DNA from 2 places in the Bacillus sp. NEAU-Y102 genome. Region 2 is predicted to be linked to the other one. Evidence: riboswitches for the same ligand, from Rfam matches in the RefSeq annotation. Region 2 holds a riboswitch; the other holds the start of a gene.
The links. A riboswitch is a leader RNA that binds a small molecule or an ion and turns the genes downstream of it on or off. The one in region 2 is predicted to bind cyclic di-GMP.
Positions count from the first base shown of each region.

Region 1: it holds a riboswitch for cyclic di-GMP, as region 2 does, so the genes downstream of both, ACYFX0_RS08740 (SpaA isopeptide-forming pilin-related protein) here and ACYFX0_RS22230 (methyl-accepting chemotaxis protein) in region 2, are expected to answer to the same signal.

Region 1 is NZ_JBTWFK010000002.1:448,876-452,306, forward strand. Features, by position in the region: gene ACYFX0_RS08740 (SpaA isopeptide-forming pilin-related protein) at 1-1,716, opposite strand, end outside; cyclic di-GMP riboswitch class I at 1,777-1,869, opposite strand; gene ACYFX0_RS08745 (TetR/AcrR family transcriptional regulator) at 2,042-2,578, opposite strand; gene ACYFX0_RS08750 (hypothetical protein) at 3,030-3,431, opposite strand, start outside.
Region 2 is NZ_JBTWFK010000009.1:108,928-112,358, reverse strand. Features, by position in the region: gene ACYFX0_RS22230 (methyl-accepting chemotaxis protein) at 95-1,837, opposite strand; cyclic di-GMP riboswitch class I at 1,972-2,056, opposite strand; gene ACYFX0_RS22225 (anaerobic C4-dicarboxylate transporter family protein) at 2,338-3,431, shown strand, end outside.

The DNA.
Region 1 (3,431 bases), on a different contig from region 2:
ACCCTTTTGCATAGTATTTTTAATTTCAATTGTTTTTGTTTCTCCAGCTTGAAGTGTAACCTCTACTGGGCTTGTTAATTTTTGATATCCTTCTGGTGCTACTGTTTCATAAATTTTATACGTCCCAGGAGCTAAAGTTTGAGGTACTGAAAAACCTTTTTCGTCCGTTTTTAGTTTTGCAACAACTTCATTTGCACTATTTCGAACTTCAAATTCGGCACCTTTTAACCCTTTATTCGGATTCTCAGAATCTGTTTTATGAATCAATACTGTACCATCTTTTGGAGCTTCAGGCGGCGTAATAGTTACTTCTTTTGATGTTAATGTTTTATCATCAAAATGCAATTCCGCTTTATTAGGAATCTTCTTATCTACGTAAGAAGATAAGTCTGCATTATTTTTTATTTTCGCCTTGATACTGAGATTGATTATCTGGTCTTCATATGACTTATAGTCAAAACTCTCACCAAAAGTAAATGTTACTTCACTTCTTTGTTTATCTATATTTAACGTTCCTTTAGAAGTAATATCTTGGCCATTTTGATCATACACTTTTGCCTCTAATACTTCTAAAACATCTTCTAAATCATCACTAATTACCATAGATGTGTATTTAGGAGGATCGTTCGGTATATGTGTACCAACTTGGTATTGAATAACTTGATCCATTTGTGTTAACTGCTCATTCTCTACAAGCTTGCCATTCTCATCAACTATATTTTTTTCAATGCTAGGTGGATTATTGTCACCTGAACCGGATCCTCCTCCACCACTTACAAATACTTGTCCTACTTTTTCTTCAGTTTTAATATTTTTACCTTCTAATTTCACAGTATTTTTATGAGGCTTTGCAGCAGGATTTGTAACCTTTGTTTTATATCTTAAAATATAACCTTTTGAACTGTCTGGAAACTCAATTGTAAATCCAGTCTTCGTTGCATTTATTTTAATGTTAGATAAATCTGCTGGCTTAATATTTGTTGGTGCATAACCATCTTCAAATACAGCCTCTTCTAATACTACGCTGTCTGTAATTAACTCATGCCCAGGTCCTAATGTATCTGTTAATTTAAGATCTTGCATTTCTGTTCCAGTTGCATTTACGTATACAAGCCAATCAGCAATTGAAGGATCTTCTTGATTATAAGAACCCCATTTCAATAAATTTTCCGTATTGGGCTGTGGCTTCGGTCTCTCTGTCGTATTATTTACACTTACTTCTTTATTGACGATTTGACCATCAACGTTAAATTCTAATGGAATTTCTTTAACACCATCATATGCTTCTAGACCAAAGTAGAATTCTACGAATAAAGAGCCTTTAATGTTATTCTTTCCTTCTACGTAATCACCCATAGTACACGTTAATAGACCCTTTTTCATCTCACATGTACCAACTGTTTTTCCTTCAGCATCTTTTAAAGGAAAACTCATATTCATAAGGTCTTTTCGAAACTCTTTTGGCATATCAATTGTGAATTGATCTCCACTTTTTATTTTTTCTTTAGCTGACCACTTCACTTCTACTTTCATACCATCTGAGGCTTGATACGGTTCAGATGTCGTGCCATCAGTACGGGAAATATTAATTTCGTCCACTGGACTTTTCATCACAGCAGCTTGAATAACTGGAGCCCACACATTCAGCACTGAAAATAATACTAGAAAAACTAATGAAACCATTGAAATATGCCTTTTAGTACTTTTCATTTGCATAGTTCCCTCCTATTTTTTTATATTTATATAACAAAAAAAGACCGTCCGGTTGCATCAAAAATGTGCAACCAGACGATCTTAGTAACCAATATGTATTACCGTAGACTCTAAGCTTTGCGGCCTATCCTTTCGAATAGTGTGCTAAAAATATCTTTTATTCTTTTTTTGTTTCATTTTCCTCTTAAACCAAATATTACTATACCGTCTGGACGGTTATAATTCAATACTCTATAAAATTGTTCTATTTTTCTAATAAAAAAAACAATTCACCACTACATTAAATAAGTAATGGTGAATTGTTTTCGCATTATATAGTTCGTATATTCTATTTATACGAATTATCAATAAGAGCTTGAATCACTTTTTCTCTTAACTCGGGGCTTAGTCTGCCAACCCCTAAATATTCCGAATACCATAATCCATCTGCTGCTAATCTAATAATTGTTGCACAAACTGAATCTATCTCATCGTTTTCTATATTCTTTTGCAGTTGCTGAAATGATTGTTGTAATGGCTCAAGTAATTCAGGTTTTAACATGAATGCTGCCATCATACTACTAGACAACTCTTCTGTTCTTCTCTCATTACTTAATCTTTCCTCTACAAAAGAGCGAACCCATCTCCCTTTCCTCTCTGAGTCTTCCGCTACTTTATTGTAAATAGCGCCCTCATAATCCTCTATCCCTCTGACTATCATACCTTCTATTAAAGCTTCTTTATTTGCAAAGTGATACAATAATCCACCTTTACTTACACCCGCCTCTTTTGCCACTGCTTCTAAGGTTAATTTAGCAACCCCTTTACATTGCACAATTTGAGAAGCGGCCGCCAAAATCTTTTGCCGCGTTATGCTGATACTCATTCCTTTTTAAAACCCCATTTCTACTAAATTTATATAAATACGAATCTTATTTTTAATATTGTTGATTACTACTAAGTATTTTCTTTATACAACAAAAGCTTCATTACCTTTGAATTTTTAGTTACTTATTCTATTAAAAATTTCCATATCATTCAATATGATAACATTAAATACACAAAGTCGACTATACATCTATACTTTTGTATTCATTCCTAATATATCCATCAATAAAATTTACCGATGTAGTCCTCCTTATTACTTTATAAGACGGCAGTAATTCTTTCAGCATTAAATAAAAAATGTTATTACTCCCATCGAATCGAGTAATAACATTTTACTTAACAAATTCGCGGCCAACTAGCATCCTTCACATCTTCACTAGTCGGTTTTCTAACTGATCCAATAAAGTGAAACTTTATATCCGCAACATGGACAGGTGTATTTCATTTTGTCACTCCATTATTAACTTGTTTTCCCATATATTCCGACTCACAAAGAATGTAACAGCACAAATCATAGTTATCCCTATGAAAAATGTATTAGAATCTTCATATGTAGTTGGAATGCCTACCGTTACGAAAACAATACTAAAAGCTAAAAATAGATATAATAATAAAGATATAATATAGCTTAGTTTAAATCGTAAAATGATACCTCTAAACAATAGCTCACCAAGTAGACAGCCACCTAAAATAATAGGTACTCCGAAATACAATGTAAGGACTCCCATTTGCGCAGTAGATTGAATTATCTTTCCAATTATGTTCGGCGAAACCAGCTCACTATCGTTTCCCATCCTATCATATAAATCAAGTGCTGTTGCTGAAATAAAGAAACTTAATATAGAAAATGA
Region 2 (3,431 bases):
AATTCACACCTTTTTCATCCCTTATTAACGGGCAAATTAGTTCAATTCATAATCAAAGGGGGGATCCCCCTTCGATTAGAATTGATCTTTCTTCTTATTCACTTTTAAACTCACCAATTAGCTCTTGTAATTCCTGAGAAAGCCAACTTAAAGAAGTCGCTAATTCTGCAATATCTTGTACTGATATTTCTTGCTCTTTCATGCTTTCTTCAACATTACTACTGCTGTTGGCATAAGTATTTGCAATATGTGATAATTCATTTACGACTTGAACAATATTCTGGCTATTTTGTAAAATGTCACTCGAATTACCAGAGACAGCTTTTACTTGATCTGTAACAGATTGCGCTGATTTTGAAATTTTTTCAAAGAAATCTCCACTACTTTGAACAAGTGAAATTCCAGTTTCTACTTCTTTTGAACCTTTTTGCATTGAAACTACAGCATCTTCTGTCTCAGCTTGTGTTTCACCAATTAATTTCGCTATATCTTTTGCAGACGCTTCAGTTTGTTCTGCTAATTTTCGTACTTCATCAGCAACAACTGCAAACCCTCTTCCAGCTGCTCCAGCACGTGAAGCCTCAATAGAAGCATTTAAAGCTAATAAATTTGTTTGATTTGAAATACCTGTAATTACAGTTACGATATCACTAATTTCTTTTGACCTTGTTTCTAACGAATAAATGATGGAAGATAAATCCTGTACTGCATTTTGGATTAAACTCATTTGATTAATAATTTGTCCAATCACTTCATTACCTTCAATTGAATGTTGCTCCATACCTTCAGAAGCAACCGCAACTTGTTTTGCAGCCCCAGTTATCTCTTCTACCTTATCTTCCATTCCATGTACAATTCCTAAACATTGTTGTACTGAAGTTTTTTGAGACTGTGCCCCTACTCTTAAACCTTCAATAGAACTTGCAATCTCTTGAACTGCCATACTGTTTTCCTCTGTACTCGCCGACAATTCTTGTGAAGAAGAAGAAACTTGCTCAGCAGTTTGCCTTACTTTATCTATAATCCCTTTAAATTTTTCAATCGTGTTATTGAAATAAACATTAATAATTCCAATATCATCTGGTCTTTCTTTTAATTTAATACTTAAATCACCTTCACCAATTTTACGTAATCCTTCTCGTAAATCTTTTAATGGAGCTAGCGAGTGACGCACGATAAAGAATTGAGTAATAGTCGCAATTGCTAATGAAATAATGATAAAGAGTAAGCCCTGTATCATAAACTTCTCTTTTGTAATAGGAACAATGGAAGCATCTAAGTCAGCCGCAATAATTGCAACAATATTGTTTTCTCCATCTGTAATTGGTTCTAATATTGTCACCCACGAACCTATTTCATCTTCATATACTTCTGTCATTTGGGCCTTTTTCGTATCAATGACCTTATCGTATGCCTTCATCCAATGAGCGGGTTGTTCATAATAATCTCCCGGCTTTATAGGGAATGCATTTGTTAACTCTGTAGTCAAACCAACGAGTTGTAATTCCCGCTTTTCATTCGGTTTTGCTCCTGTAACATACGTTTGTCCAACACTTTTCAATTCTTTTGACACTTCATCTAATTTCTCTGTTAACTTTTCTTTTTTCACTTTTTCGGCTGTAGGATCTTTCGCCATGTCTCTAACTAATTCTACATCCAATTTTTTCAACACTATTTCTCCTGTTTCAATAGACTGTCTTTCAAATAAAGACATCATACTATTTTGAAACATGTTGAAACTTAACGCGCCCATACTTCCAACAAGTGTCAAAATAACTAATACGGTTAATAAGACGTTCTTTTGAAGGAACGATAACTTATGCCAATATTTTTTCATTAATATCCACCTTCCTTAATGATACTAAATAAAAAAACAAAATATATGAATATTTTGTTTAAAGATGTTTCTCAATATGTTCGAGAATAAAAAAAAGCCAATGTAAAAGCATTGGCCAAGACCAACCCTATCCGTCCGGTAACTGGCTAGCATAGCCTTTCGACCTTAGCTCCTGTAGTTTTGCGTCCTCATGTTTCCATCAGTTTGCCTTTCTCGCTGAACGAGTTGAACGATATGGGAGTTCTATGAGAATCATATATTCTCTATCAAAGGTTACAACATATAAATCAAAATGTCTACTTATTTAGAGATATAAATACAAATTTTTAAAGAATTGCTTTTTCGAAATAATTTCAAAAAGTACGTGAATGTTACTTTTTTTGTGTTATATAATAAAAAATGTATAAATAACAAGGATTTCTTCGGGTATTTATTTAATTTTCATTCAAATTAAACTATTCGAATATATCTTAACTAATGAATTTCGGAGGTAGTTTATCATGTTTTGGCTACAATTTCTTACCTTGTTACTCTGTATTTTTATTGGTGCACGCCTAGGCGGAGTTGGTTTAGGAGTAATGGGTGGAGTTGGTATGGCAATACTCGTTTTTGTCTTCCACTTACAACCGACCGCGCCTCCTATCGATGTAATGCTTATGATTTTGGCAGTAATTACAGCCGCTGGTGCTTTGCAAGCTGCTGGAGGAATGGACTATCTTGTTCACCTAGCTGAAAAAGCATTACGAAAAAATCCAAAGCGTATTACTTTTTTTGCTCCAATTGTTACTTATTTATTCACACTATGTGCAGGTACTGGTCACGTTGCCTATTCTGTACTTCCTGTTATTGCAGAAGTCTCTCGTGAATCAGGGATTAGACCGGAACGCCCAATGTCGATTGCCGTAATCGCTTCTCAACAAGCAATTACAGCTAGCCCAATTTCAGCTGCCACAGTTGCTCTTTTAGCAATGTTAGCTGACTATAAAATCACTTTATTAGATATTTTAAAAGTGAGTATTCCTTCTACTTTCATTGCTTGTATGTTAGCAGCATTCGTTGCTAGTAAGATGGGAAAAGAATTAAATGAAGACCCTGAATACTTAAAACGATTAAAAGAAGGAATGATTCCTAAGCTTGAAGAGAAAAAAGAATTTGTAGGTGTAAAGGGCGCAAAATTATCAGTTATCCTTTTCCTTGTAGGAACCTTCCTTGTTGTACTTCTTGGTTCATTTGAAGCACTTCGTCCAGGATGGATAGTTGATGGGAAGTTAGCCCGTCTTTCCATGCCGAACACAATTGAGATGGTTATGTTAACTATCGCGGCTCTTATTATTATTTTCTGTAAACCAAATGTAGAAAGCATTGTGTCTGGTAACGTCTTTAAAGCAGGAGCAACAGCAGTTGTTGCTATTTTCGGTATCGCTTGGATGGGAGATACTTTCTTTAATGGAAACTTAAATATGATTCAAGGATCCATTCAGCATTTAGTAACAAGTGCACCTTGGCTATTTGCCATCGCACTATTCATTCTATCTATTTTACTGTACAGCCAAGCAGCAACAGTACGTGCCTTAATGCCACTTGGACTATCCCT